DNA from 4 places in the Mesorhizobium sp. B3-2-1 genome. Region 1 is predicted to be linked to each of the others. Evidence: riboswitches for the same ligand, from Rfam matches in the RefSeq annotation. Region 1 holds a riboswitch; each other region holds the start of a gene.
The links. Region 1 has a riboswitch for cobalamin ahead of bluB (5,6-dimethylbenzimidazole synthase). Riboswitches for the same ligand answer to the same signal wherever they lie in the genome.
Positions count from the first base shown of each region.

Region 2: another riboswitch for cobalamin. It lies ahead of FJW08_RS03855 (DUF1636 family protein); the one in region 1 lies ahead of bluB (5,6-dimethylbenzimidazole synthase).
Region 3: another riboswitch for cobalamin. It lies ahead of FJW08_RS13600 (aromatic ring-hydroxylating dioxygenase subunit alpha); the one in region 1 lies ahead of bluB (5,6-dimethylbenzimidazole synthase).
Region 4: another riboswitch for cobalamin. It lies ahead of FJW08_RS24960 (DUF1636 family protein); the one in region 1 lies ahead of bluB (5,6-dimethylbenzimidazole synthase).

Region 1 covers NZ_VFTI01000016.1:45,121-52,192, reverse strand. Annotated here, with positions in the region: gene FJW08_RS17735 (TetR/AcrR family transcriptional regulator) at 1-204, shown strand, start outside; gene FJW08_RS17730 (hypothetical protein) at 295-1,278, shown strand; partial or broken gene bluB (5,6-dimethylbenzimidazole synthase) at 1,446-1,952, opposite strand; cobalamin riboswitch at 2,124-2,303, opposite strand; gene FJW08_RS17720 (histone deacetylase family protein) at 2,426-3,352, shown strand; gene FJW08_RS17715 (exodeoxyribonuclease VII small subunit) at 3,356-3,607, shown strand; gene FJW08_RS17710 (DUF2277 domain-containing protein) at 3,700-3,966, shown strand; gene FJW08_RS17705 (pirin family protein) at 4,007-4,927, shown strand; gene dxs (1-deoxy-D-xylulose-5-phosphate synthase) at 5,022-6,935, shown strand.
Region 2 covers NZ_VFTI01000003.1:40,588-47,659, forward strand. Annotated here, with positions in the region: gene FJW08_RS03845 (helix-turn-helix domain-containing GNAT family N-acetyltransferase) at 1-585, shown strand, start outside; partial or broken gene FJW08_RS03850 (AraC family transcriptional regulator) at 593-742, opposite strand; cobalamin riboswitch at 863-1,069, shown strand; gene FJW08_RS03855 (DUF1636 family protein) at 1,195-1,572, shown strand; gene FJW08_RS03860 (ABC transporter ATP-binding protein) at 1,569-2,357, shown strand; gene FJW08_RS03865 (ABC transporter substrate-binding protein) at 2,403-3,350, shown strand; gene FJW08_RS03870 (iron ABC transporter permease) at 3,350-4,399, shown strand; gene FJW08_RS03875 (MarR family transcriptional regulator) at 4,545-5,024, shown strand; gene FJW08_RS03880 (HlyD family secretion protein) at 5,021-6,199, shown strand; gene FJW08_RS03885 (DHA2 family efflux MFS transporter permease subunit) at 6,504-7,072, shown strand, end outside.
Region 3 covers NZ_VFTI01000011.1:51,134-58,205, forward strand. Annotated here, with positions in the region: gene FJW08_RS13575 (alpha-glucosidase family protein) at 1-1,172, shown strand, start outside; gene ugpC (sn-glycerol-3-phosphate ABC transporter ATP-binding protein UgpC) at 1,202-2,314, shown strand; gene FJW08_RS13585 (DUF680 domain-containing protein) at 2,394-2,633, opposite strand; gene FJW08_RS13590 (DUF680 domain-containing protein) at 2,700-2,903, opposite strand; gene FJW08_RS13595 (DUF680 domain-containing protein) at 2,975-3,181, opposite strand; cobalamin riboswitch at 3,675-3,877, shown strand; gene FJW08_RS13600 (aromatic ring-hydroxylating dioxygenase subunit alpha) at 3,992-5,239, shown strand; gene FJW08_RS13605 (hybrid-cluster NAD(P)-dependent oxidoreductase) at 5,260-6,360, shown strand; gene FJW08_RS13610 (hypothetical protein) at 6,757-7,072, shown strand, end outside.
Region 4 covers NZ_VFTI01000028.1:53,215-60,286, forward strand. Annotated here, with positions in the region: gene FJW08_RS24950 (cobaltochelatase subunit CobN) at 1-3,371, opposite strand, end outside; gene cobW (cobalamin biosynthesis protein CobW) at 3,390-4,427, opposite strand; gene FJW08_RS24960 (DUF1636 family protein) at 4,429-4,857, opposite strand; cobalamin riboswitch at 4,895-5,102, opposite strand; gene FJW08_RS24965 (winged helix-turn-helix domain-containing protein) at 5,132-6,331, opposite strand; gene FJW08_RS24970 (NADH-quinone oxidoreductase subunit A) at 6,664-7,029, shown strand; gene FJW08_RS24975 (NADH-quinone oxidoreductase subunit B) at 7,020-7,072, shown strand, end outside.

The DNA of each region.
Region 1 (7,072 bases):
CTGACCGTGCTGCAAGAGGAGGGGATGGTCGTGCCGGGCCTCGATCCCGAGACCGCGGCGCGGCTGATCAATGGGGCGAGCAGCCAGGCCGCGCAGCGGATCGCCAACTCGAACGATCCCGAAGCGACGTCGAGGAAGGTGGTGGCAGCCTTCAAGCAATTGCTTGAAGGCCTGCTCGAGAAGCCGGAAGCGCGGCCAAACTGAGCCACCGTGGCGCCTCCCGCCGCCGCCTGCAATTGACAATAGCCGGTTTGAGCGCATCCTCCACAGCCATCTCTGAGGGGAGATTCGGGCATGTGGGATTTCGATATCGGCAGGTCGGTGTCCATCATGATGCGGACCTGGCCCTTCATTGTCTTTCGCATGATCGTCTATTTCGGCATCACGCTGGCCTACATCATGGCCACCGGCACGGGCGCCTCCGTCGGCTATGGCATCGGCCATATCTCCACCGATCCTGATGGACCGTTGTCCATCGCCATGTGGGGTGGCGTGGTCGGTTTCGGCCTCGTCTCGATCGCCGTCTATTGGATCCGCGAATATATCCTTTACGTCGTCAAGGCGGGTCACATCGCCGTCATGGTTCATCTGATCGACGGCCATGACGTTCCCGACGGCCAGAACCAGATCGCCTACGCAAGAGAGATTGTGACCGAGCGTTTTGCCGAGGCGAACATCCTTTTCGTCGTCGACCAACTAGTCAAGGGCGCTATCCGCGCCATCACCGGCCTGCTCGGCGGCATCGCGGCTTTCCTGCCCATTCCGGGCCTGAGCGGCCTGGTCTCGTTCCTCAACACGGTGATCCGCCTGTCGCTGACCTATGTCGATGAGATCATTCTCGGCTACAACATCCGCATCAATTCGTCCTCGCCCTTCGAGACCGCGCGGCAAGGCATCGTGCTCTACGCCCAGAACGGCAAGACCATGGTCAAGAACGCCATCTGGCTGGCGGTGATCATGTGGAGCGTCTCCTTCGTCATCTTCCTGCTGATGCTGGCGCCGGCAGCCGCTATTCTTTACGTCATGCCCGGTCAGCTCGCCGGTTGGGCCTTCGTTCTGGCCATCGTCTTTGCCTGGGCTTTCAAGGCGGCCTTCATCGAGCCGTTCGCCATTGCCTGCCTGATGCAGGTCTATTTCAAGACCATCGAGGGCCAGGTCCCCGATGCCGCCTGGGACGCCCGGCTCGCCGAAGCCTCGTCAAAGTTCCGGGAACTCAAGGACAAGGCGCTCTCCACCTTCGACGGTTCGCGCTGGGGTACGGCCGGCGCGACGCGCTGATCGGCGGGGTTTGCCGGCGCAGCGGCGACGGTGTTGAGGCGGGCCACCGTGGATTTGAGCGAGGCCTCACCCTGGCCGCAAAACGTCTCGCTCATGATCAGGTCGGGCAGCGGCAGCCGTCGGCCCCAGCCATGCGTTTCGAGGTCGGGTTTGGGCGCGAACTCGGAAACACGGCCAACGCAGAGATAGGCGATCGGCGTCACGTGGCCGGGGATGGATAGCAGGCTTTTCAGCGCTTGCGTCTCGATGATGCTGACCCAGCCGACTCCAACGCCCTCGGCGCGTGCCGCCAGCCAGAAATTCTGCACCGCGCAGACCGTGCTGTAGAGATCCATTTCCGGATTGTGCCAGCGCCCTAGCGGCGAGCCTTTCGAGCGCTCGCGGTCGCAGGTGATGCAGATGTTCAGCGCGCTTTCGCAGATGCCTTCGAGCTTGAGCTTGCGGTAGAGCGCCCGCCGGTCTGCCTCGATTGCCGGCAGTTCCTGTTCGCGGGCGGCCAAGAACAGGTCGCGCACCTCCCCCCGTCGCGCGGCATCGCGAATGACGATGAAATTCCAGGGCTGCATGAAGCCGACCGACGGCGCGTGATGGGCGGCAAGCAGCAGCCGCGCGAGCACCTCGTCGTCGATCGTCTCCGATGTAAAATGGCTACGCACGTCGCGCCGCGTGAACATGGCGCGGTAAACCGCGTCGCGCGCAATCTGGTCAAATCCATCGCCCATTGCAGCGGTCATGTCTTCCGGCATCGCTTGTCCCCTTGCGATTGCAGCAGTTCAAATTCTCAGAGCGTACTTTGTGCGTCCAAGAAGGCGCACGCCGCTCTGATATCATCCGCCTGACCATGCGGATGACGATGCCTGCCAGGCCGGTCTTCTGGCTCGGAATCAACCCACGTCCGGTGCCTTCCCGTCATCGACAGTGGCACTTACCGGCGCAGTCCCCCTCACAGCGTTGGGCACGCCACGGTATCAAACCGTGTTCCCGATTCTCCCGCTTTCGCGGGCACCAGGCAGTAGCAGCAGTCTTACGCCGAATGGCCGGCGACGCCAATGCCCGCAGCGACATGAATGGACGCAGGTTCGATTTTCCCCAGCGATCAGGCCGCAACGCATGGCCATCGCCGCGCCGGGGCACTAGATAGAGGGACATGGCCACTCGTCTCTACACGCACCCGATCTTTCTCGAACACATCACCCCGCCCGGTCACCCCGAGCGGCCCGACCGCCTGCGCGCCATCGAACGTGTGCTCGACGACGAAGCTTTCGCCGCGCTCGACCGCGTCGAGGCACCGCAAGGCGACGAGGCGACCATCCTTTACGCGCATCCCGCCGATTTCGTCGCGCGTGTCCGCGCCGCCATCCCCGACGAAGGCATTGCCCGCATCGATGCCGACACCACCGCCAGCCCGAAGAGCTGGCAGGCCGCGACCACGGCGATCGGCGCCGCCAACGCCGCCGTCGACGACGTCTTTGCGGGCCGCGCCGACAATGTTTTCGTCGCCGCCCGGCCACCTGGGCACCATGCGGAAAAGACCACGGCCATGGGCTTCTGCTTCTTCAATACGGCGGCAATCGCTGCCCGCTATGCACAGAAGAAGCATGGCGCCGAGCGTGTCGCCGTCGTCGACTGGGACGTGCATCACGGCAACGGCACGCAGGATATTTTCTGGGACGATCCCTCGGTGCTCTATTGCTCGACGCACCAGATGCCGCTCTATCCCGGCACCGGCGCGAAGAGCGAGACCGGCGCCGGCAACATCGTCAACGCGCCGCTGGCGCCGCAGACCGGCAGCGAGGTGTTTCGCGATGCCTTCCTGTCGCGCGTGCTGCCGGCACTCGACAATTTCGCGCCCGACCTGATCATCATTTCGGCTGGCTTCGACGCGCACCATCGCGACCCGCTGGCGGAAATCAATCTGACCGAGGACGATTTCGACTGGGCGACCGGCCAGCTGATGCAGCGCGCCGCACGCCATGGCGGCAACCGGCTCGTCAGCCTGCTCGAGGGCGGCTACGATCTGCAGGGATTGGCATTTTCGGTCGCCGCCCATGTCGGGCGACTGATGAAAGGATGAATGATGACTGGTGAGATCAACGAAGACGTCAAGGCGATGAGCTTCGAACAGGCACTCGACGCTCTGGAGAAGATCGTCGATGATCTGGAGCGTGGCGACGTGCCGCTCGACCAGTCGATCCGGATCTACGAGCGCGGCGAGGCGCTGAAGATGCATTGCGACCGGTTGCTGAAGGCCGCTGAGGACAAGGTCGAGAAGATCAGGCTGTCGCGCGACGGCAAGCCGGTTGGAACCGAGCCGCTCGACGCGGACTAGGGAGCCGAGCAGCTTTACCGATTTTTGGACACGATCATGATCGAGGATACAGTTCGTCCCGATTGAAACGGACAAGAGGAGATACGGAAGCGATGTGCAGAAACATCAAGACCCTGTTCAATTTTGATCCGCCGGCAACCAATGACGAAGTCCGCGACGCGGCACTCCAGTTTGTCCGCAAGCTGAGCGGTACGACGCGGCCTTCCGCCAAGAACCAGCATGCATTTGATCACGCGGTCGACGCCATCGCGGCATCGGCACGCGAGCTTCTCGATTCGCTCGAAACCCACCAGCATCCGCGCAATCGCGAAGAGGTGGCGGCTAAACTAAGAGCAAAGGCGGCGATCCGGTTCGCCTGATATGCCCAAAGCGCCCACTGACCGCTGACCAGGAGAGTTCATGAGCTTCTTCCCGGGGAAAGACCCTGAGGCCGGCGATGCCTTCGCCAGCGACCAGATCGAGCTGATGGTCATCCCGAACGCCAAGGATATTGGCGGCTTCGAGGTGCGCCGCGCCTTGCCGACCGCCAAGCGGCGCCTGGTCGGGCCGTTCATCTTCTTCGATCGAATGGGTCCCGCCATCATGCGCGCCGGCCAGGCGCTCGATGTCCGTCCGCACCCGCATATCGGCCTGTCGACCGTGACCTATCTGTTCGACGGCAAGATCAGGCACCGCGATTCGCTCGGCACCGAAATGGTGATCGAGCCCGGCGACGTGAACCTGATGACCGCAGGCCGCGGCATCGTCCACTCCGAGCGCACGCCGCAGGAATTGCGCGGCGCGCCGATGTCGATCTCCGGCCTGCAGACCTGGTTGGCTCTGCCGGACGGCAAGGAAGAGGTTGCGCCGGTATTCGAGAACACAGCTGCGCTGCGGCTTCCAGAGATCGATGCCGAGGGTGTTAGCGGCCGTGTCGTCATCGGCGATTTCCAAGGATTGCGGTCTCCGGTGCGGGCGGATTCCGAAACGCTCTACGCTGATTTGCGGCTTGCGCCCGGTGCCAGCGTCAAGATCCCGGCCGATGCGGAAGAGCGCGCCATCTACACGCTGGAGGGCGAGGTCTCGATTTCAGGCGACGTCTTTCCGGCGGAACGGCTGCTGGTGTTCCGTCCCGGCGACGAGATCGTCATATCGTCGCCGACGGGTGCGCATTTCATGCTATTCGGCGGTGCCTCGCTCGGTTCGAAGCGCTACATCTGGTGGAATTTCGTCTCCTCGTCCAAGGAGCGCATCGAGCAGGCCAAGCAGGAATGGAAGACCGGCCGCTTCGATATCGTCCCCGGCGATGAGAAAGAATTCATTCCGCTGCCGGAAGGCTGAGCGGTGAGGGACTGACTATCCGCGTTACCGACACGCATTTACTTTCGCCGGCCGGCGGCCTATCCCGCCGAAGAAAAGAAAGTCTGGGCCCAACGTGAACGCAACGCCGCATACGCCGCTTCTCGACAAGGTTCGCGTCCCGGCCGACCTGCGCACGCTGGCCGAGAGCGAATTGCCACAGCTGGCATCCGAGCTTCGGGCCGAACTGGTCGACGCCGTTTCCCGCACCGGGGGCCATCTCGGTGCCGGCCTTGGCGTGGTCGAACTGACGGTGGCGCTGCATTATGTCTTCAACACACCCGATGACCGGCTGATCTGGGATGTCGGCCATCAGGCCTATCCGCACAAGATCCTGACCGGACGCCGGGACCGCATCCGCACCTTGCGCCAGGAAGGCGGCTTGTCGGGCTTCACCCGTCGGGCCGAGAGCGAATACGACCCGTTCGGCGCCGCCCACTCCTCGACATCGATATCGGCGGGTCTCGGCATGGCCGCCGCCCGCGACCTTTCGGGTGGTCGCAACAATGTCATTTCAGTCATCGGCGACGGCGCCATGTCGGCCGGCATGGCCTATGAGGCGATGAACAATGCTGGCGCGCTCGATGCCCGCCTCATCGTCATCCTCAACGACAACGACATGTCGATCGCGCCGCCGACCGGCGCGATGAGCGCCTATCTGGCGCGCCTGGCTTCCGGCAAGGCCTATATCGGCTTGCGCGACTTCGGCAAGAAACTGACCTCCTATCTCGGCAAGCGGGCCGATCGAGCCATCACCCGCGCGGTCGAGCACGCGCGCGGCTACGTCACCGGCGGCACTTTGTTCGAGGAACTCGGCTTCTATCACATTGGCCCCATCGACGGTCACAATCTGGAGCATCTGATTCCGGTCCTGAAAAATGTCCGCGATAACGGCAAGGGTCCGGTGCTGATCCACGTCGTCACCCAGAAGGGCAAAGGCTATGCGCCGGCGGAAGCAGCCGCAGACAAATACCATGGCGTCAACAAATTCGACGTCATCACCGGCGCGCAGGCCAAGGCGCCGGCCAACGCGCCGGCCTATACCAAGGTGTTCGCCGAAAGCCTGATCCAGGAAGGCCGCGAGGACGACCGCATCGTTGCCGTCACCGCCGCCATGCCGAGCGGCACCGGCCTCGACCTCTTCGGCGAGGTGTTCCCTTCGAGGACCTTCGATGTCGGCATCGCCGAGCAGCATGCGGTGACCTTCGCCGCCGGCCTGGCGACGGAGGGCTACAAGCCGTTCGCGGCGATCTATTCGACTTTCCTGCAACGCGCCTACGATCAGGTCGTCCATGACGTCGCGATCCAGAAACTGCCGGTGCGTTTCCCCATCGATCGCGCCGGCTTCGTCGGCGCCGACGGTGCCACCCATTGCGGCGCCTTCGACACCACTTTCCTGGCAAGCCTGCCGGGCTTTGTCGTGATGGCTGCGGCCGACGAAGCGGAACTGCGTCACATGGTGCGCACCGCCGCCAGCTATGACGATGGGCCGATCGCCTTCCGCTATCCGCGCGGCAACGGAGTCGGCGTCGACATGCCCGAGCGCGGCTCGGTTCTCGAGATCGGCAAAGGCCGCATCGTCCGGGAAGGCAGCAAGGTTGCCCTGCTGTCCTTCGGCACGAGGTTGCAGGATTGCCTTGCCGCCGCCGAGGAACTCGGCGCGGCCGGGCTTTCCACCACGGTCGCCGATGCCCGTTTCGCCAAGCCGCTCGACCAGGATCTGATCCGGCGGCTGGCCCGCTCGCACGAGGTTCTGGTGACGGTGGAGGAGGGCGCTATCGGCGGCTTCGCCAGCCATGTGCTGCAGTTCCTTGCCCATGAAGGATTGCTGGAGAGCGGCCTCAAGGTACGCCCGCTGGTTCTGCCCGACGCCTTCACCGACCACGCCAAGCCGGAGAAGATGTATGCCGATGCCGGTCTCGACGCCGCCGGCATCGTGCGCACCGTTTTCACGGCACTCGGTCATACGGTCCGCGCCCAGCGCGCCTGAATCAAAACCTCAACAGCCTGAATCAGTTTGCCGGCTTGATGCCGTAACGCACTGTTAACACTGCCGTTTGGCGTTTTGCTTACCGTGTCCCTTGGCCGTTTTTCAACGGCGCCCTGCTAGATCACTGCCAGGCAGGG
Region 2 (7,072 bases), on a different contig from region 1:
CAGGTGCGCGCGCTACTCGGTCGCCTGGCGCCCGTCGATCAGGATCGGCTGGTCAAGGCCATGCGCATCGTCCAGGACCTGCTCGGCGACAGACCCGAACCCAAGGTGCCTTACATCCTGCGGCCGCTGCAGGTTGGCGACATCGGCTGGGTCACGCGCCGCCAGGGCATGCTCTACGCCCAGGACTATGGTTGGGACGAAACCTACGAGGCACTGGTGGCTGAGATCCTCGGCGAGTTCGTCAAGAATTTCGATCCGAAATGGGAGCGCGGCTGGATCGCCGAGCGGGAAGGTGAGGTCGTCGGCTCGGTCTTCGTCGTGCGCAAGTCGGATCAGGTGGCCAAGCTGCGGCTGCTCTATGTCGAACCTTCGGCGCGCCGCCTCGGCATCGGCAAGCGCCTGGTCGAGGAATGCATCGGCTTCGCCCGCGCCAGGGGATACAAGACGCTGACCTTATGGACCAACGACATTCTGACCGCCGCCCGGCACATCTACCAGGCGGCCGGTTTCAAGCTGATCGAGGAAGAGCCCCACCATTCCTTCGGCAAGGATCTGGTCGGACAGAACTGGGATCTGGACCTGTAGCGGCGCGTCATGCCTTGACCCGCACCCAGATCTCCAGCCCGCCATTACCGGTGCGGCCATCGAATTCGGGCCCATAGCGCTCGAATTCCGACGCGTAGGCGATTTCATGGCCGGAGGCGGGAAGCCAGCCGTTCCAGATCGTGTCGATCGTGCGCCGATGAAAAAACGGCAACGGCTGTCAGGCGGCCGGACGCAAAGTCGACGACAGGCTTGCTCTCAGGTCTGTTCTGTTATAACAAAACGAAGCAATCGCCTTGCCTCGCTGTCGCGCGCGGCCTAGGCTGCGACTCGTGATGGTCCCCGAGCCGAAAGGCGAGGGGTGAAAAGGGAACGCGGTGAGACCCCATGGGGTCGAGGCCGCGGCTGCCCCCGCAACTGTAAGCGGTGAGCAAGATCCGGAACGCCACTGGCCGGCAAGGCTGGGAAGGCAGGATTGCGCAGAGACCCGTGAGCCAGGAGACCTGCCATCACTGAGTTGACCGGACGGGGTGTGCCGGGAGGAAACGTGGACATCGGTCTTGTCGGCCGGTCGACCAACATCCTTCCGTCGCCAGTTTTGAAAGTGACGGGAAGTTGGACGGCGCAATCGATCGTATTCAACCCGGCTCCATGCACCAGATCATCGTGTGCACCCTTTGCCGCGACGTGCCGACCGGCGTCAGGTCGGGCGAAGGTTTGTGCGCCGAGTTGCGCTCCCGCCTCTCGGCCCAGCCTGACGTGGCGCATGGTTTCACGGTCGAGGGCGTGGCTTGCATGGCGGGTTGCGCGCGTCCCCTGACAGTGGCTTTCCAGGCGCCAGGCAAGGCAGCCTATCTCTTCGGGTCGATCGACGCGCAGGCCGACGCTGCCGATCTCGTGCGGTTTGCCAGGCTTTACGCTTCGCTTCCGGACGGCTGGTGCAATTCCGGACAACGTCCGCCGGGCCTGGCCGGCAAGACGCTGGCCCGCATCCCGGGAGCCGGCAAGCTGGCGGATGGCAATCGATGACAACGCCGCTTCTCGATGCGCGCGACCTGGGCGCGACGGCGAATGGCCGGCATCTGGTCCATGCCGTCAGCCTGTCGGTGACATCCGGCGACCGCCTCGCCATCATTGGTCCCAACGGCGCCGGCAAGACCACGCTGCTGCGCATGTTGTCCGGCATGCTCAGGCCGAGCTTCGGAGAGGTGAAGCTCGGCGGGCGGCGCCTGGATGGGATTTCGCCCGCCGAACGGGCTCTGCATATCGCCGTCGTGGGCCAGACCGACCAGCCGGACCCACGGCTGGCGGTGATCGACTATGTCGAGCTTGGCCGCGTCCCGCATGCCGGCCTGAGGCGCCGCGGCGAGGAACGCGACATTGTCGTGGACGCGCTGCGCCGGACCGGCCTGTTGCCGCTGCTCGGCCGGACCATCGGCTCGCTGTCTGGTGGCGAACGCCAGCGCGCCCAGCTTGCGCGTGCCATCGCGCAGGAGCCCAAGATCCTGTTCCTCGACGAGCCGACCAACCACCTCGACCCGCGCGCCCGCGCGCAACTGCTCGAACTGGTGGCCGGCTTCGGCATGACGGTGATCGCGGTGCTGCACGATCTGACCCTGGTGGCGCCCTTCGCCACCAGGGTCGCGGTGATGAACGAGGCCCGGCTGCAGGCGCTGGCGCCGCCGCACGAGGCGCTGACGCAGCAGTTGATCCGCGAGATTTTCGGCGTCGACGTGTTTCGCCTGCGCCATCCCACCGAGGACCGCGAACTGACGGTGTTCGACCTTCCGAACCGCGCCGCACCGCCGTCCTGATCAAATCCATCCTTATCCGACACGTTCAACCAAGGAGCAAAGTCCGTGAAACGCCTCGCCTTGTCCCTCGTCGTCTCGCTGCTGGCCTCGACAGCCTTTGCCTTCCCCGTCACCGTCGACAGCTGCGGCAAGCAGCTGACCTTCGACGCGCCGCCGAAGCGCGCCGTCATCCATGATCTCAACATGGCCGAGATGGCCTTCGCGCTGAAGCTGCAGCCGTCGATCGTCGGCCTGACCGGTATCACCGGATGGTACAAGGTCGGCCCCGAATTCAAGGCAGAGCAGGGTTCCATTCCCGAACTGGCGCCGAAATATCCGACGCTGGAGAATCTCGTCGCCGCCGAGCCCGATTTCTTCTTCGCCGGCTGGTACTACGGCATGAAGCCCGGCGGCGACGTGACCCCCGACACGCTCGCTCCGCACGGCATCAAGACGCTGGTGCTGACCGAAAGCTGCGTCCATCTCGACAAGAGCCGCCCGGCCGCCTCCATGGACCTGCTCTATGGCGATATCGAAAAGCTGGGCAAGGTCTTCGGCAAGGAGGCAGAAGCGGAGAAGCTTGTCGCCGGCTGGAAGGCGCAACTCGCCGATATCACCGCCAAGGTCGGCAGCGCCAAGGGAACACGCGTGTTCCTGTACGATTCCGGCGAGGACAAGCCCTTTACCGCGGGAAAGTTCGCCATCCCCAGCGCCATGATATCGGCGGCCGGCGGCGACAACATCATGGCCGACATGGAAACGAGCTGGGGCAACACGGACTGGGAGACGGTGGCGGCGCGCAATCCGCAATTCCTCATCCTGCTCGATTATCAGGACGGCGGCGGTTACAGGAAGCTGCTCGATTTCCTGAAGGCGCACCCGGCGATGAAGGAGACGGACGCGGTCAGGAACGAGCGCTTCGTGGCGCTTCGTTATGCCGAACTGACGCCAGGACCGGCGAACATCGAAGCCATCGGCAAGATCGCCAGGGCGATGCATCCGGAAGCGTTCTGATGGATCTTGCCCGAGAGCACAAATCCGGCTCGCTTTCAGGGCACAAAGCCTTCACGCTGGCCATGACGGCGGGCGCGGTGGCGCTCGTCGCTCTCGCGCTGCTGTCGATCGCTTACGGCTCGACGCTGATACCTCTAACCGATGTCGCCGCCGCCCTTGGCCGTGCCATCGGGCTGGATGAGCCCGGGATATCGGGCCCGGTCGGCAAGATCGTCGTCGACTTGCGGCTGCCACGCACGATCCTGGCGATCTATGTCGGCGGCGGGCTGGGTATCGTCGGCGCGCTTTTGCAGACCGTGACCCGCAACGACCTTGCCGACCCTTTCCTGTTCGGCCTGTCGTCGGGGGCCGCTGCCGGCGCGGTTTCCGTCATTACCGTCTTCGGCGACAGCTTCGGCATCTGGACCTTGCCTGTGGCTGCGTTCACCGGCGGCATCCTCGCCGCCTCCATCGTGCTTTTGCTGGTGGCGCGGGTGAGGGGGCAAGGTCCCGAACGGCTGATCCTCGCCGGCCTTGCCGTCTCCTTCATGTTCACGGCCTTGACCAATTATCTGGTTTTTGCCGGCGACCAGCGCGCGGCCCATTCGGTGCTGTTCTGGACCATGGGCGGGCTCGGGCTGGCGCGCTGGGACAATGTGTGGCTGGGCGCGGTCGGCGCTGGCACGATCGCGGCCTACGGACTGTGGAACCACCGCAAGCTGGACGCTTTCCTGGCCGGCGAAAGCGCCGCCGAAAGTCTCGGCGTGCCGGTGGCCCGCATGCGCAGGACGACATTTCTCGTGGCGGCTTTCTCGACGGCAATCCTCGTCTCGGTCGCCGGCGTCATCGGCTTTGTCGGATTGATGATCCCGCATCTGTCGCGGCCACTGGCCGGTCCCTTGCATCTGCGCCTGATCGCAAGTTGCGCGGTTTTCGGGGCGGTGCTCCTGCTGGCAAGCGATCTTCTGGCCCGGACCTTGCTGCCGCCGCAGGAACTGCCGATCGGCATCATCACCAGCTCGCTCGGCGCGTTCTTCGTCGTCACCATGGTTGTTCGAAACCGCCTTTGAAGACGGCGTCCGCGCGTTTCGCATGGGAAGGGCGTTCACCTGTCGCTAACCAGGATCGCGTTGCAGACCTGCCATGCGCATTTTTCCGGCTTTCGTGGCGATGTGGTATCTTGATTAGTAAGCACGCTTATTATATGTATCGCTCATGGTTTCAGATGGCATCGACAGACTGGGATTTTTGATCCACGACGTGCAGCGCCTGATGCGCAAGCGCTTCGAGGCGCGCGCCAGTGGGCTCGGCCTGTCCTCGGCGCAGTGGCGGCTTCTGGTCCGCGTTGCCAAGGAGGCGGGCGTTGCACAGGCGCGGCTCGCCGAACTGCTCGAAATCGAGCCGATCAGCGTCTCACGCCTGGTCGACCGGATGGAGGAGGGCGGCTGGATCGAACGCCGCTCCGACGCGGCCGACCGGCGCGTGCGGATGATCTTCCCAACCGAGAAGGCGAATGCGGCCTATGCGGACGTCAAGAGCCTTGCTGGCGAGGTCTATGAGGAATCGCTCAGCGGCGTTTCGCCGGAAGACCGGCGCGTCCTGATCCGGGCGCTGGATGTAATGGTACAGAATCTGACGGACAGCGAAGCTTCGTCACTTGAAAAGATCAAGAGTTCGGAAGGTGCGGCAGCATGAACGCGGTAGCCAAGGTTGAAGAAAACGCTCCCAAGGTGGAGATGGAAGCGCCGGCCCAGCCGGCTGCCGCCCCTGTCGCGGTCACTCCTCCCGTGCAGCCGGTCGCGGCGCCGAAGAAGAAGCGCCGCATCGGCCGCTTCTTCCTGATGTTTGCCTTACCGGCGGCATTGATCATCGGCGGCGGCTATGTCTGGGTGACGGGCGGGCGCTACCAGGAAACGGAAAACGCCAATCTGCAGCAGGCCAAGGTGTCGATCGCCTCCGACACGGCCGGTCGTATCGTTCAGGTCGCCATATCGGACAATCAGACGGTGAAGCAGGGCGATCTCCTGTTCGCCATCGACCCCGAGCCCTACCGGATCGCGCTTGCACAGGCTGACGCGGCGGTGGCTGCCGCGCGCCTCAATGTCGAGCAGCTGCGCGCCGCTTACAGCCAGGCGATGGCGCAGGAGAAATCCGCCAGCAGCGAAGTTGCCTATGCGCAGTCGCAATATGACCGTGCCGCCGATCTCGCGCAGAAGGGCATCAACGCCAAGTCCTCGCTGGATCAGGCCAGGAACGATCTCGACAAGGCAAAACAGCAGCTCGCCGTTGCCGAACAGGGCATCGTCAGCGCCAAGGCGGCGCTCGGCGGCAATCCCGATATCGAGACAGACAAGCATCCGACCGTGATGTCGGCGCTCGCCGCGCGCGACAAGGCTGCCTATGACCTGGCGCAGACCACGGTGAAGGCGCCTGCCGATGGTCTTGTCTATCAAGCCGCGTCCTTCAAGGTCGGCCAGTATGTCGGCTCCGGCACACCGTTGTTTGCGCTGGTCGAAACCGGCGACACCTGGATCGACGCCAATTTCAAGGAAACCCAACTCACCAACATGAAGCCTGGTCAGAAGGCGGAGATCGTGGTCGACACCTATCCGGGCAGGACCTTCGAGGCGACTGTCAAGGCTATCGGTGCCGGCACCGGCGCGGACTTCTCGCTGCTGCCCGCCCAGAACGCCACGGGCAATTGGGTCAAGGTGACCCAGCGCATTCCGGTACGCCTGGAACTGACCGATGCCGACGCCAAGATGGCGCTGCGTACCGGCATGAGCGCTTCGGTTACTGTCGATACGGGCGTGGCGCGTGGCTGGCCGTCGATCTTCGGCCACGCCACGGCCGGCGAGCCCGCGCAGTAAGTCAGCGGAAGCCCGCCGGGACCAGGCGGGTGGAGCCGAGTTACAGGATTGGTCTGATGGGAGCGGTGGGTAGGATCAGTATTTGGGTCGGGCCGCGTGGCTGCCCAAGATCTGAAATCTTCGATACGGACCCGTCGGTCCTCTGGTTTCCGGGCGGCATGCATCCGCTCGTCAGAGACTTTCAGTCGATGTAACCCCCACATCGATAGTCGCGTCCCACCGCGACGAAGGTCTCTCGACGGAAGGCTTTGCCGCCCGGAAACCCGGTGTACACGTTTCTGTTACCTTCTGGAAGTTCTGCGCCATGAGCACGTCCGAACCGTTCAAAGAAGTGCCGCATCGTGGCCTGATCACGGTCGCGCTAATGCTGGCGACCATCATGCAGGCGCTCGACACCACGATCGCCAACGTCGCGCTGCCGACCATGACCGGCGATCTCGGCGCATCGCCCGACAACATCAACTGGGTGCTGACCTCCTACATCGTCGCCGCCGCCATCATGACGCCTGTCACCGGCTGGCTCGCCGACCGTTTCGGCCGCAAGGAACTGTTCCTGACGGCGGTGGTCGGCTTCACCATCTTCTCGATGTTGTGCGGCCTGGCGTGGAGCCTGGAAACGATCGTGCTCTTCCGGCTGATGCAAGGTGTGTTCGGCGCCGCGATCGTGCCGCTGTCGCAGACCTTCCTGCTCGACATCAACCCCAAGGAGCGCCATGGCCAGGCAATGGCCATATGGGGCGCCGGCATCATGCTGGGACCGATCCTCGGCCCCACGCTTGGCGGCTGGCTGACCGAGAATTTCAACTGGCGCTGGGTGTTCTTCATCAACCTGCCGGTCGGCATCCTCGCCTTCCTTGGCATGGCCGCCTATCT
Region 3 (7,072 bases), on a different contig from region 1:
AATGGGACACAAGTCGCCAGCAATACTACCTGCACAATTTCCTGGCCGAGCAGCCCGACCTCAACTTCCACAGCCGCGAGGTCCAGGACGCGCTGCTCGACGTCACCCGCTTCTGGCTGGAGCGCGGCGTCGATGGCTTCCGCCTCGACACGATCAATTTCTACTTCCACAGCCAGGGACTGGAAAACAACCCGCCGCTGCCGCCGGAAGAGCGCAACGACCAGACGGCGCCGGCGGTCAACCCCTACAACTACCAGGATCATATCTACGACAAGAGCCGGCCGGAGAACCTCGCCTTCCTCGAGCGTTTCCGGGCGCTGCTCGACGAGTATCCGGCCACCGCCGCGGTCGGCGAAGTTGGCGATTCGCAGCGCGGGCTGAACGTGGTCGCCGCCTATACCGCCGGCGGCAAGCGCGTGCATATGTGCTATTCCTTCGACTTCCTGGCGCCGGAAAAGATCAGCGCCGCCAAGGTCCGCTCGGTGCTGGAAGCTTTTGGCAGGGTGGCCAGCGACGGCTGGTCGTGCTGGGCGTTTTCCAACCATGACGTGATGCGCCCGGCTTCGCGCTGGGCCGCCGACGAAGCCGACCCGACCGCTTATCTCAAGGTCATCTCGGCATTGCTGATGTCGTTGCGCGGCTCGGTCTGCATCTACCAGGGCGAAGAACTCGGGCTCGGCGAGGCCGATCTGCGCTTCGAGGACCTGCAGGACCCCTATGGCATTCGCTTCTGGCCCGAATTCAAGGGCCGTGACGGCTGCCGCACGCCCATGGTATGGGATGGCAGCGCCAGGAATGGCGGCTTCTCCCAGGCAAAGCCCTGGCTGCCGGTGCCAGCCAAGCATCTGTCAAAGGCGGTCAACGTGCAGCAAGGTGACGAAACCTCGCTGCTCGAGCATTACCGGCGCTTTCTTGCCTTCCGCCGCGCCCATCCGGCGCTGGCCAAGGGCGACATCACCTTCATCGAAAGCCAGGGCGACACCGTCGCCTTCACCCGCCGGGCGGGCAATGAGGAGGTCGTCTGCGTCTTCAATCTGGCTGCCGCGCCGGCGAAGGTTGACCTCGGCAACCGAACCCTGCAACCTTTGGCGGGACACGGGTTTTCCGGGCAGGCGAGCACCGGCTCGATCGAACTCGGCGGTTACGGCGCCTGGTTCGGGCGCATAGGCTGAAACATCTGAGGAATCACTGGAGGAAATCAATGGCCGATGTCAATTTGAGGCAAGTGAAGAAGTCCTACGGGAATCTCAACATTCTCCACGGCATCGACCTCGACATCAAATCGGGCGAGTTCATCGTCTTCGTCGGTCCGTCGGGCTGCGGCAAGTCGACCTTGCTGCGCTCGATCGCCGGGCTCGAGGAGATCACGTCGGGTGAACTCAGGATCGACGGCCAGGTGGTCAACGACGTGCCGCCGTCGAAGCGCGGCATCGCCATGGTGTTCCAGTCCTACGCGCTCTATCCGCACATGACCGTCTACGACAACATGGCCTTCTCGATGAAGATCGGCAAGGAAAGCAAGGCCGAGATCGACAAGCGGGTGCGGCAGGCCGCCGAAATCCTGCAGCTGACCAAATATCTCGACCGCCTGCCCAAGGCGATGTCGGGCGGCCAGCGCCAGCGTGTCGCCATCGGGCGAGCCATCGTGCGCAATCCGAAGGTGTTCCTGTTCGACGAACCGCTGTCGAACCTTGATGCGGCACTGCGCGTCGCCACGCGTATCGAGATCGCCAAGCTCAAGGAATCGATGCCCAACACGACCATGATCTATGTCACGCACGACCAGGTCGAGGCGATGACGCTGGCCGACCGCATCGTCGTGCTGAAGGACGGCCACATCGAGCAGGTCGGCACGCCCATGGAGCTCTACAAGAACCCCGGCAACCTCTTCGTCGCCCAGTTCATCGGCTCACCGGCCATGAACATCCTGCCGGCGACGGTCGACAGGACGGGCGACCCAACCATCATCAGCCATGTCGGCGGACGCAAGGCGACGGTACCGATCGCGACGCCTGCTTCGGCAAAGGGAGCGGCGGTCAGCTTCGGCGTGCGGCCGGAAGATCTCGCGATCGCCAGTGGTAGCGACTATCTGTTCGAGGGGACGGTCGATTATCTCGAGCAGCTCGGCGAGGTCCAACTGGTCTATATCGACATCGGCCGTGCCGACCTGCCGCTGGTGACCAAGTTGCCGGGCAATGTCGAGGTCAAGCGCGGCTCGACGCTGCGGCTGACCGCCAATGCCGGAGACCTTCATATCTTCGATGCGGATGGACGGTCGTTCGCGCTGCACGAAGCGGAAGCAAAAGCCGCCTGAGACCACAACCTGTCTCGACGACGCAAAAAGAGAGCGGCGGGCAAGCCCGCCGCTCTCTTTTGTATATCACCACGGCTGGTTAGTTGTTGCCGAAGAGATTGCGATCAGCACCCTGATGCGCCGGCTTCTGCACGTCGCCGGACGAATTGAGCAGCTTGTAGACGGGCGAGTCGCTGTTGCGGATCGAACCCGTATGCGACGTATCGACGTTGACGGTCGCCTGCTTGTTGATGTCGGTGCCGCCAACGTTGTCGTTGCCGGCATAGGCGCCGCCAGCGGCAATCAGAAGAGCGGCGGCGGTAAGAACAATCTTTTTCATTTTTTTACTCCGATATTTTCGAATTCAAGGGACGGGCTGAGCGCGCCGTCCCTGCTTGACGAGATGTTAGTTGTTGCCGAACAGGTTGCGATCGGCGCCGTGCTGGACGGGCTCCTGGTTGGCAGGAGCCGACTTGTCGACCGAAGCGGTGTACGAGTTGTCCACCGCGGCAGCAGGCTGGTTGGCACCGTTGGAGCCATAGTTGTCGCTGGCAAAAGCGCTGCCGGAAATAGCCAGAACGGCGGCGGCGGCAATAAGGATCTTGTTCATTTTAGACACTCCTGAATTTCTTGAATTCCACCGGACCGGCGGGCAAGCCCGCCATCCGTGCGGATAGGCCGTTAGCGGCCGAAGAGGTTGCGATCGCTGCCCTGAGCAGGCGCCTGAGCAACCGGCTCCGACGTCTTGGTGGAGGTCGAAGCGGTGTACGAGCTGTCCACGGCTGCTGCGGGCTGATTGGCGCCGTTCGAACCGTAATTGTCGCTACCAGCGAAGGCGCTGCCGGAAATCGCCAGAACGGCGGCGGCAGTGAGAACAATCTTTTTCATTTTGGGTACTCCAGTATTTTTCCGTCCGTCTAGCGGCGTGTCTTGGGATTAAAATCGCGTCGTTCGGACAGCCCCGATGTGGGAGAGCCCCCCGGCCGTTTCCAATCACGAAGTTGTTCAGCGTGGACCATGACCCCACCACTTGAAATTGTACCAGGGCTTTCCAAATCCGCTCTTTTTCTTCGTGATATCAATTGGTTATCTAAAGCCAACGCCTCGATCATCAACTGTGTCGGAGGCTCGGCGTTCACACGGTCTTGCACGCACCGTCAACAGAAACGAACCGTTCGGTTCGATTTTAGACTCTGCTAATAGTCACTTTTTGAAACCGTTAACCTTCTCGCCCGCGGCAAAGGGGTCGAAAACGGTGCCGGCGCGTCTGGCGACGGAGTTCGATTCCAACGGCTACGACCCTGTCACGACGATCCAGCGTGCGTGTCGCGCCGCATGGATGCGATGTCGCTTTCGTGCCGATGTCGCAAAGCCTGTCGTGATTAGATCAGGCATCTCAGGTGCCGCTGCGTGACGATGGAGCGGAGAATTGGGAAGCCGGTCAGATTCCGGCGCTGCCCCCGCAACGGTGGTGGAGTTCAAGTCGCAACGGGAGACCACTGGGCGAAGGCTTGGGAAGGTGTCGCGATGGTCCGCAAGGACAACTCCAGAGCCCGGAAACCAGCCCGAGATGGCTAGAACTCGACTGATCGCGGTGGGCGGTCAAGAGGCGGATGGTGTTTGTCCGGCTTTTCGCCGATCTGCGTCCAGTCCTTCCTCAATCACCACCAGTTCAGTCCTTGAAACTGAGGACAGGACATGGACGCGCGCAACGACATGCTGAGGCTCTTGAACAGCCGCAAACAAGGCTTTTCGCTGGAACAGCCCTTTTACACCGACCCGGACTACTTCAAGCTGGACATGGAGCTGATCTGGTATCGCGACTGGTTGTTCATCGGCCATGATTGCGAATTGCCCAAGCCGGGCAGCTTCATCACCGTGCAGATCGGCGATTATCCAGTCGTGCTGGTGCGCGATCAGCAGGGCAAGATCAACGCCTTCCATAATTCCTGCCGCCATCGCGGCAGCCGCGTCTGCAACACCGACAAGGGCATGGCCGCCAAACTGGTCTGTCCCTATCACCAGTGGACCTACGAGCTCGACGGCCGGCTGCTGTTCGCCCGCCAGATGGCCGATGGGTTCGACAAGAGCCAGTTCGGGCTGAAGCCGGTCGCCTGCGAAAGCGTCGCCGGCTATGTCTTCATCTGCCTGGCCAAGGAGCCCGCCGACTTCGCGCCGATGCGGGCGATGATCGAGCCCTATCTGAAGCCGCACCGGCTCAGCGAGGCCAAGATCGCCTTCGAGAGCACGATCATCGAGAAGGGCAACTGGAAGCTGGTCTGGGAAAACAACCGCGAATGCTATCATTGCGCGGGCAATCATCCGGAGCTGTGCAAGACCTTCCCGGAAGCACCGACCGTGACCGGCGTGCAAGGGGCCGACAGCGATCCGGAGATGCTGGCGCACTGGGCGAAATGCGAGGCTGCTGGCCTACCCAGCAAATTCCGCATCGACCCGGCCGGGCAATACCGCGCCACCCGCGCGCCGCTGCTGCGCGATGCCCAGAGCTACACGATGACCGGCAGGCGGGCGGTGAAGAAGAACCTGTCCGACAGCGTCTCGGGCGACCGGATCGGCACGCTGATGCACTATCACTACCCGACAACCTGGAATCATATCCTCATCGACCATGCCGTCACCTTCCGCGTGCTGCCGGTCAGCGCCACGGAGACGGCGGTGACGACCAAATGGCTGGTACACAAGGATGCGGTCGAGGGCGTCGACTACGATCTCGCCGAACTCACCCATGTCTGGACCGAAACCAACGACCAGGATCGCCGCATCGTCGAAGAGAACGCCTTCGGTATCCTATCGCCCGCTTACGAGCCCGGCCCCTATTCCGAGCTGCATGAGGGCGGTGTGATCCAGTTCGTCGACTGGTATGCCCGCTTCATCGGACCGCGCCTTGCCGAAGGTGGCCGGCCCGCGCTGCGCAGCGTCGCATGAGAGGCTGAGGGATGAATGCGATGACCGACCTTGGCCTTTATCGTCATCTCGACCAGATGGCGCCCTGGAACGACAGGCTGCAGGTGCTGGAAGTGACCGGCGTCAGCGACGAGGCGCCGGACGTGAAGACCTTCACCTTCCGGTCCGACAACCAGACCTGGTTCCGCTATAAGCCAGGCCAGTTCGTGACGCTGGAACTGCCGACGCCGGACGGATCGCTGATGCGTACCTATACGCTGTCGTCCTCGCCGTCGCGGCCGTTCTCGATCGCGGTGACGGTGAAGGCGCAGGCGGGCAGCGTCGGCACACGCTGGATGTTCGATCACCTGGCGCCGGGCTCGCACGTCAAGGCCTATGGACCAGGCGGCGACTTTTCACTGCACAGCCATCCGGCGGCGAAGTATCTGTTCGTCTCGGCCGGTTCCGGCGTGACGCCGATGATGTCGATGCTGCGCTGGCTGAACGACTGCGCGCCATGGACCGATGTCGGCTTCGTCAACTGCGCGCGGCGCCCGGAAGAGATCATCTTTCGCAAGGAGCTCGAGCTGCTCGGTGGCCATATGCCGGGCCTGTCGCTCGGCTTCATGATCGAGGAGCGGTCGAGCCGCGAGGGCTGGTACGGCCATATGGGCCGCATCGACGCCATCCGGCTGCCGCTCCTGGCACCCGATTTCCGCGAACGCGAAATCTTCTGCTGCGGCCCAGATCCCTTCATGCGCGCCGTGCGCGGCATGCTGGAAGCCGCCGGCTTCGACATGACAAAGTACCATCAGGAGAGCTTTGCCGCACCGACCGTGGAGGAAATCCCGGCCCCGTTCGCGGCGCCGGCGCAGGACGGTGTGGCTGTCCCCGTCGAAGCCGCGACGCCGATCCGCTTCGCGCTTTCGGATGTCGACGCCGAATGCGTCGCCGGCCAGACCGTGCTGCAGACGGCGCGTGCCTCGGGCGTGCGGATACCGGCGGCCTGCGAATTCGGCCTGTGCGGAACCTGCAAGGTGAAGAAAGTCTCCGGCAGCGTCGAGATGAGCCACAATGGCGGCATCCTCGATCATGAGGTCGACGATGGCTTCATCCTGGCCTGTTGTTCCAAGCCACTGTCGGCGCTGGAAATCGAGGCTTGATGCCGAACTGATCGCAGAAATGGTCGGCACAGCTTGCCTTGCCGGGATATCGTTTTCGAATCCTTCTTCGGCCGTCGCGGCAATTCCGCCGATGGGACGATCAGGCGACGGTCGCCACCTATGGCGCATTGCCTTTCCAGCTGGTCTCGGCGACCTTTTCGGCGATCGGCTGAGACGAAAGCGACATCTGTTCGCCATGGCTATGATGTCTGGCCCGCCTGCAGCCGTCGAAACAAGGTTCTTGCGTCCGCGAGCCTGATCCCGGCAAGCATCAAGGCCGACAGCGACGTGCCGTGCAATCTGTAACGGTCGTTCAACCGCCAGGTTAGAACGCCCTTAACTGCTCGCTGCTAGAACTCACCGATACTGGTCGTTCTGGTGATGAAAGCCGTTTGCATGAATGCGCCGCTCGCTGCTCAGGGCAAGCTGGCAAGCTTGAAATCCAGCAAGGTTGTATTTCGACTTGTCGGGCCGGTTGTCGCAACACTGTCGATCGCCATTTATGCGATCGTCGTCTCGCTCTTCGTGGTGCCGAGCAATGTCGACGTGTCCTGGCTGCTGACGGTTGGCGACCGTGTCCTCGACGGCGAACGTCTTTACGTCGATATCGCCGAGGGCAATCCACCTTTTTCAACCTGGCTCTATCTGCCTTTCCTCGCCATGGAACGCCTGACCGGCCTGTCGGCGGAATTTTGGGTGAGTGTGGGCGTGG
Region 4 (7,072 bases), on a different contig from region 1:
GCATCGCCGAGATAGGCATCATGCACCGCCTCGATCAGCGCGCCTGAAATGGCATGGGTGGTCTCGGCGAAGCCGACCAGCCGATCGACCGTCTCGGCGAATTCGGAGGCGCCGCGCGGACCGTGGCGCATCTGCCCTGATATGAAGCGGGCGTTGACGGCACGGGCGCGCACCACGCGCGACACCGCCTCGCCAACCGATCGCGGTTTCGGCTTTTGCGGATCCGTGGTGTCGAGCACGATGACGTCGGCGTTCCTGCCGAGTGTGGCCAAGGCGGCCGAAAAGCCGCCGATGAAGGCGACGTCGGCCGAGCCTTCGAGAATGTCGCGGCCAGGGTCGTCGCCAGTGTGGACGAGAAGATCGGCCTCGGCGATGCGGCCTTCAAACGCTCCGGGTGCCGAGACGCCTTCGCCGCCGGCACCGCCGTAGGCATGCGAAGTGGCGTCGAGATAGGCGCGGCCGATCTCTTCGCGCGCCGCCCAGTCGCCGCTGGACAAAATCTCCTCGACGCCGGCGCCGTAAGTGCCGGGCGAGGTGCCGAAGATGCGCGGGCTGACCTTGCCGTCGGCGCGGGTCCTGGCGGCGAGCGGATTTTCCGAATCGTCCTCGTCGCGCGCGGCAACGGCTTTGGCTGCGGCGTCGATCAGTGCGATCTGGGTCGGGAACATGTCGCGGAACAGGCCTGATATGCGCCAGGTGACGTCGACGCGCGGGCGGCCGAGCGTAGCCGGCGGCAGCACCTCGATGCCGGTGATGCGGCCGGTGGCAGCATCCCATTGCGGCCGGCAGCCCATCAGCGCCAGGCCTTGCGCAATCTCCTCGCCGCCGGTACGCAGCGAGGCCGAGCCCCAGAGATCGATGACCAAGGAGCGGGGCCAGTCGCCATGCGATTGCATGTAGCCGCGCACCACTTCCTCGGCAGCCACCTTGCCGAGATCATAGGCGGTCGGCGTCGGCATGGTGCGCGGGTCCGAGGTGAACAGGTTACGGCCTGTCGGCAGCACGTCGGAGCGGCCGCGCGCGGGCGCGCCGGCCGGGCCAGCCTTGACGTGGCGGCCATCGAGCGCGGCGAGCAGCGCGGCCTTCTCGGCTTCCGCGCTTTGCCTGCGCATGGGGTCCGGCTCGTCGTCTGGGACATGGCCGTAGACATGCAGCCCGTCCTTGATGGCGAAATCCTTGAGGTCGCAGAGCCAGGCGTCGATGCGGCGCAGCGCTTCATCGGGCGCATCGGTCGCGGCGACGCCGGCTTCGGAGGCGAGGCCGGTCTTTTGCGCGGTTTCGACAATCAACCTGGCGAGACGGTCGCGGCGGCGGCGGTCGAGGCCGTCGGCCTGGGCATATTCGTCGACCAGCCGCTCGAGCTTGTGCTGGCCCTCGTCCAGTCCGGCGCCCGTCAGCGGCGGCGGCAGATGGCCAAGGGTGACGGCAGCGATCCGCCGCTTGGCCTGTGCCGCCTCGCCGGGGTTGGAGACGATGAAGGGATAGATGACGGGCAGGCAGCCGGTCACGATCTCGGGAAAGCAGTTTTGCGAAAGCGCAACCGTCTTGCCGGGCAGCCATTCCAGCGTGCCGTGGGCGCCGACATGGATCAAGGCATGGACGCCGAGCGATCTGCGCAGCCACAGGCCGAAGGCGATCAAAGCGTGGCGCGGAGGCCGGGACGAGTCGTGATAGTCGGCGCGGCGATCGGCGGAACGGCCACGGTCGGGAGCGAGGGCCACGGTGATGTTGCCGAAATGCGCGGCGCGGAAGGGGAAGTGTTTCTTGCTTGATAGCGAAGGTTTGCGCGAGGCGCCCCCCTCTGTCCTGCCGGACATCTCCCCCTCAAGGGGGGAGATTGCGCTGTCGTCACGGCTTTCGCCAAATGCCAACATTGCAGGGATGGACGGGGCGCTGGAGCTGCCAATCTCCCCCCTTGAGGGGGAGATGTCCGGCAGGACAGAGGGGGGCGCCTCGCGAAGACCTGTCACGCTTTCCGCTCTGCCCCAAGCAGCCTCTACCGCGGCAATTGCCGATATCGGTAACTCCGTCGAAAAGGAGTCGTAGTCTTCCAGCCCCAGCCCATGATCGCCGCGCTCCAGCAAATCCAGCAATTCACGCGGCGTTTGTGGAATCCCTTCAACGGCATAGCCCTGTTCGCTCAAGTCGTGCAGCATGGCGATCACGCTGGACGGCACATCCAGCCCGACCGCATAGCCGGTGCGGCCAGGGGCGCTGGGATAATCGGGAATGAGGATCGCGAGCTTGCGTTCGGCGCGCGGGGTCTCTTGCAAACGGATGAAGGCCGCTACGCGCTTAGCCACTTGCTCCACACGATCCGCTTGCGGCTGGTTGGCCAACGCACGGTGGCCCAGCGCCGGGTCGACATCACTCTCGCCCTTGAAGGAAATGGCGCCGGCAAGGATGCGGCCATCGAGTTCGGGCAGCACGACATGCATGGCAAGGTCGGCGGGTGCCAGCCCGCGCTGGTTGTTTTCCCAGACGTCGCGGCGTGTGGTGGCGACGATGACCTGGAAGACAGGCACGCCGGCGCGGTCGAACAGGGTTTCCACGCCGGCCTCGGCGCCGGACGCGAAAGCGGTCGCGGCGATGATGGCGGCCGGTTTCAGCGATGCGACGGCATTTTCGGCGAATGCCAGGGACAGCGGATCCTTGAGACTGGAAACAAAGATCGGGACCGGTGCCAGTCCCTGGGAGCGCAAAGCGTCGGCCAGCGCATCGATCGGGGCGACATCGGCCGCGAGCAGCATCGATCGGTAGAAGAGAATCGGGATGATGGGGGCGCTGACATTTGAAAGGTCCGGCTTCTCTGCGACCCCCATTCCAGACTGATAGTAACCGGCCTTCGGCACGCTGACCGGACTGGCGACTGATGTATCCTGTCCGGCCAAGCCCGCCAGCCTGTGCACCAGCGCGTTCATATTGGCCGGGCCGCCCTCGCGGAAATAGCCGAGCAGGCCGTCGAGTTCGGCGCGGGGCAGCGTCGAGGCTTCGATCAGCCTGAGATCCTCGTCATGGCTTTCACCGGGAAGCAGCGCCAGTCTTATGCCGCGTTCGCGGGCAATTGCCGCCAGTTGGTCGCAGCCATAGCGCCACCAGTCGTAACCGCCGAGGATACGCACCAGGACGACCTTGGCGTGGCGGGCGACGCTGTCGACCCAGAGGTCGACCGACATGGGATGGCGCAGGTCGCGCAGTGCCGCCAGCCGCATCGAGGGCAGGCGATCGGCGTCGGCCTTCCATGCCGCCGCCAGCCCGGCGAGGTCGCTGTCGGTGAAGGATAGAGCCACGATATCCGCCGGCGTCTGCCTGAGATCGACAGGCTCGGCGAGGTCGTCGAGCGAGGCGGAGGTCGTGGTGAGGATGTGCATCGCGCCCGTGCCCGAAAATCAGCCGGCGAGTATGCGTTCGATCGCCGGCCGGTTCAGCCCCTTGAGGCCGATGACGACCAGGCGCGAACGACGGTCGTCCCCGGCGGTCCAGGCGCGGTCATAGTAGTGATTGACGCGCGGGCCGACGGCCTGCAGCAGGAGCCGCATCGGCTTGCCGCCGACCTCGACGAAGCCTTTCACCCGCAACACGTTCTCCTGTTCGGCGGCCGCGGCGACGCGCTTTGCCAGCTCGTCGGGATTGGCGATCGAGGGAATGTCGACGATGAACGTGTCGAAGTCGTCATGCTCGTGGTCGAATGCGCCGTCGTGATGGGATTTGCGGTTCTCGATATCGTCCTCGACGGCGAGCCCGAGGCCGAGCAGCACCGAGGGATCGACCTTGCCATGAGACGTCGGCACGATCTTCACGGCGCGGGCGGCGTGTTCGCCGATGATGCTGTTAGCGCGGGCCGAGCCGTCGGCGTCCATCAGGTCGCTCTTCGACAGGATGATCAGATCGGCGCAGGCGATCTGGTCCTCGAACACTTCCTCGACCGGATCATCATGGTCGAGGCTTTCATCCCCGGCGCGCTGCGCCTGCAGGGCTTCCATGTCGTTGGCAACCCGGCCTTCGGCAAGTGCGGGACCGTCGACCACGGCGATGACGCCATCGACGGTCACGCGGCTCTTCACCGACGGCCACTGGAAAGCCTGGACCAGCGGCTTGGGCAGAGCGAGGCCCGAGGTTTCGATCAGGATATGGTCGACCTTCGGCGTCAGGCACAGGATCTGGTCGAGCGCCGGCACGAAATCGTCGGCGACGGTGCAGCAGATGCAGCCATTGGCCAGTTCGACGATGTTTTCCTCGGGGCAGGTGTCGATGCCGCAGCCCTTGAGGATTTCGCCGTCGATGCCGATGTCGCCGAACTCGTTGACGATGATGGCAATCCGTTTGCCGCCGGCGTTTTCCAGAAGATGGCGGACAAGGGTCGTCTTGCCGGCGCCGAGGAAGCCGGTGACGACGGTGCAGGGAACGCGGGAAACGGATGCGGTCATATCAGTCTTTCAGCATGTCGAGGGGAGGGATGCGGGCAACGAGGCCGCGTTTGAGGCTATCGGGCCTGCCCCGCCAGGGAATGAGGCCGTCGCTGGAGGTGGCGAAGAGTTTCGCGCCGGTGACGAGATCGGCACCGCTGGTCGGGGTCAGATCGCCAAACACATAGCTCCAGCATCCGTCGCGCAGGATCGCGGCGCTCAGCCGGCGCTTGCAATTGCCGAGGCATTCGACGGTGCGGATGCGGATGTTGTCGCCCGAGGCGGCTTGGCGCGTATCTTCAGCCAAAAGTTCGCCGGCCCGGGGATGAGCATCGGAGCCGGTCTCGTCGCGACAGGAGGCGCAGACGATGACAGTGATGCCGGCCAGGGAATCATCCCCGCCGGACGAAATGTCCGTTGTTTCAGCCGAAAAACTGCCGTCGCGATCCAAATCAGGCTCCTTGCCCGGAAAACCCGCCGGACGATCGGATACTTGCATTCCAGACGGCAGGTCTCCTGGCTCGCGGGTCATCGCCTTGGGTAGCCGCCTTCCCGGGACAATCCCAGTGGCTTTCGGCCTTGGCTCTTCGCTCACAGTTGCGGGGACAGCCGCGGATTTGGGATTTTCAATCCCGCACCGCATTCCCTCTTGGCTCCTCCCTTTGCCGAGAGGAGACCGTCTGGATTGGATTTAGGCTCTTGCGGGCAGCGGTGTCAACGCGAGCTTACGACACCGCGATGTCGGACAGCGCCGGGCCCAGGTCGCCGGCGGGCGTCACTTCGATGCGTTCGAGGCCAAGCCAGCCCTGCATCTGCTTCAATTCCTCGGAGAGCTGAGCGGCGGTTTCGGGCGGTGCGCCGGGCTCGGCGTAGGCGGCATGGACACGCAGGACACTTGCCGGCCGGTCGGCCTTGAGGTCGACGCGCGCCACGATCCTGTCGCCGAGCAGGAAGGGCAGGACATAGTAGCCATATTGGCGCTTGTCGGCCGGGGTGTAGATCTCGATACGGTAGTGGAAATCGAACAGCCGCTCGCTGCGCGAGCGCTCGAAGACGACCGGATCGAACGGCGCCAGCAGGGCGCGGGCCTCGATCTTGCGTGGCAAGCGCGCGCCCCTATGGAGGTAAGCCGGCTTGTCCCAGCCCTCGACACGGACCGGCAGCAACTCGCCGGTCTCGACCAGTTCCTCCAGGCGGCCTTTCATGTCGGCGGGGGAGAGTCGAAAATAATCGCGCAGGTCGCCCGATGTCGCCACGCCATGGGCGCGGGCGGAGATGCGCAGCAATTCGCGATGTGCATCCTCGGCGGTCGGTACCGGCAGGTCGAGGATCGCCTGCGGCAGCACGCGCTCCGGCAGGTCGTAGAAGCGCTCGAAGCCGCGCCGGTGCGCGGTGGTGATGCGCCCGGCCCAGAACAGCCATTCGAAGGCGTGCTTGGCGTGGCTCCAGCCCCACCAGCCGCCGGAGCCTTTCTGGCCTTCCAGCGCGGAAGCGGCGATCGGGCCGCGTGCCACGACCTCGCGGTAGATCTCTTCTATATAGGGGGCGTGCTCGCGGCCCCATTTGGCCAGCCCCAGATACATTTCATCGCCTTGCTCGGCGCGCCGCATGCGCCAGCGCATCAGCGGGTAGGTCTCGACGGGCAGGAACGAGGCCTCGTGCGCCCAGTATTCGAACACAGTGCGCTTTCGCGTCACGGCGGCATTGTCGAGCAAAGCGAGGGGATAGGGGCCAAGACGCGAATAGAGGGGCATGTAATGGGCGCGAACCACCGCACTGACGGAATCGATCTGCAGCAGGCCGGTGCGAGACAGAACGCGGGCGAAGTGGCGGCGGTCGGGCGTGCCGGCGGGGCGGGGATCGAGAAATCCCTGAGCGGCGAGCGCGATGCGCCGGGCGGCGGCAAGCGAGATCTTTTCCTTCATGCGGATGCGTCTCTGGTGGACCTGTCTGGCGTTGCGGGGGGTGATTCCTGTCCATGCTAGCAGGGTTTTGGCGGCAACCTTGTCAGGAGAGAAAAGTGGAGTAAAAGACGAAGGAAATCAAACAGGAGCATATGGGACCAGTTTCTCCCGGATTGCCGTCCAGCTCGGTGTTTTGAACAAGGTTTGACTTGCTTCGCTGGAAGTGCTGCGCTAACCCTCGCCGCGTTGCAGCATAGGCTCCTTAAAACGGTTCAGCGGTTAATCTGTCACGCTTCCGCATTAAGGTCCGGTGCTGTAATCAACGTGGATTGGCGCCAACGGAAAGCCGCTGCATGAACGCACTCCTCAGTTCGTACCTGCCCATCGTCCTGTTTATCGGCGTGGCGCTGGTGGTCGGCCTGGCGCTGCTCGCGGCGCCGTTCCTGGTAGCCTACCGAAACCCGGATCCCGAGAAGCTGTCCGCCTATGAATGCGGATTCAACTCGTTCGACGACGCCCGCATGAAGTTCGACATCCGTTTCTACCTGGTGTCGATCCTGTTCATCATCTTCGATCTCGAAGTAGCCTTCCTGTTTCCCTGGGCGGTGTCCTTCTCGAAGATCGGCATGCTCGGTTTCTGGTCGATGATGGTGTTTTTGGCAGTGCTGACAATCGGCTTTGCCTATGAATGGAAAAAAGGAGCGCTGGAATGGGATTGAACGACAGTTCAGGCACCCTCGTCGCGCCAAAGCCCAAGGGTAT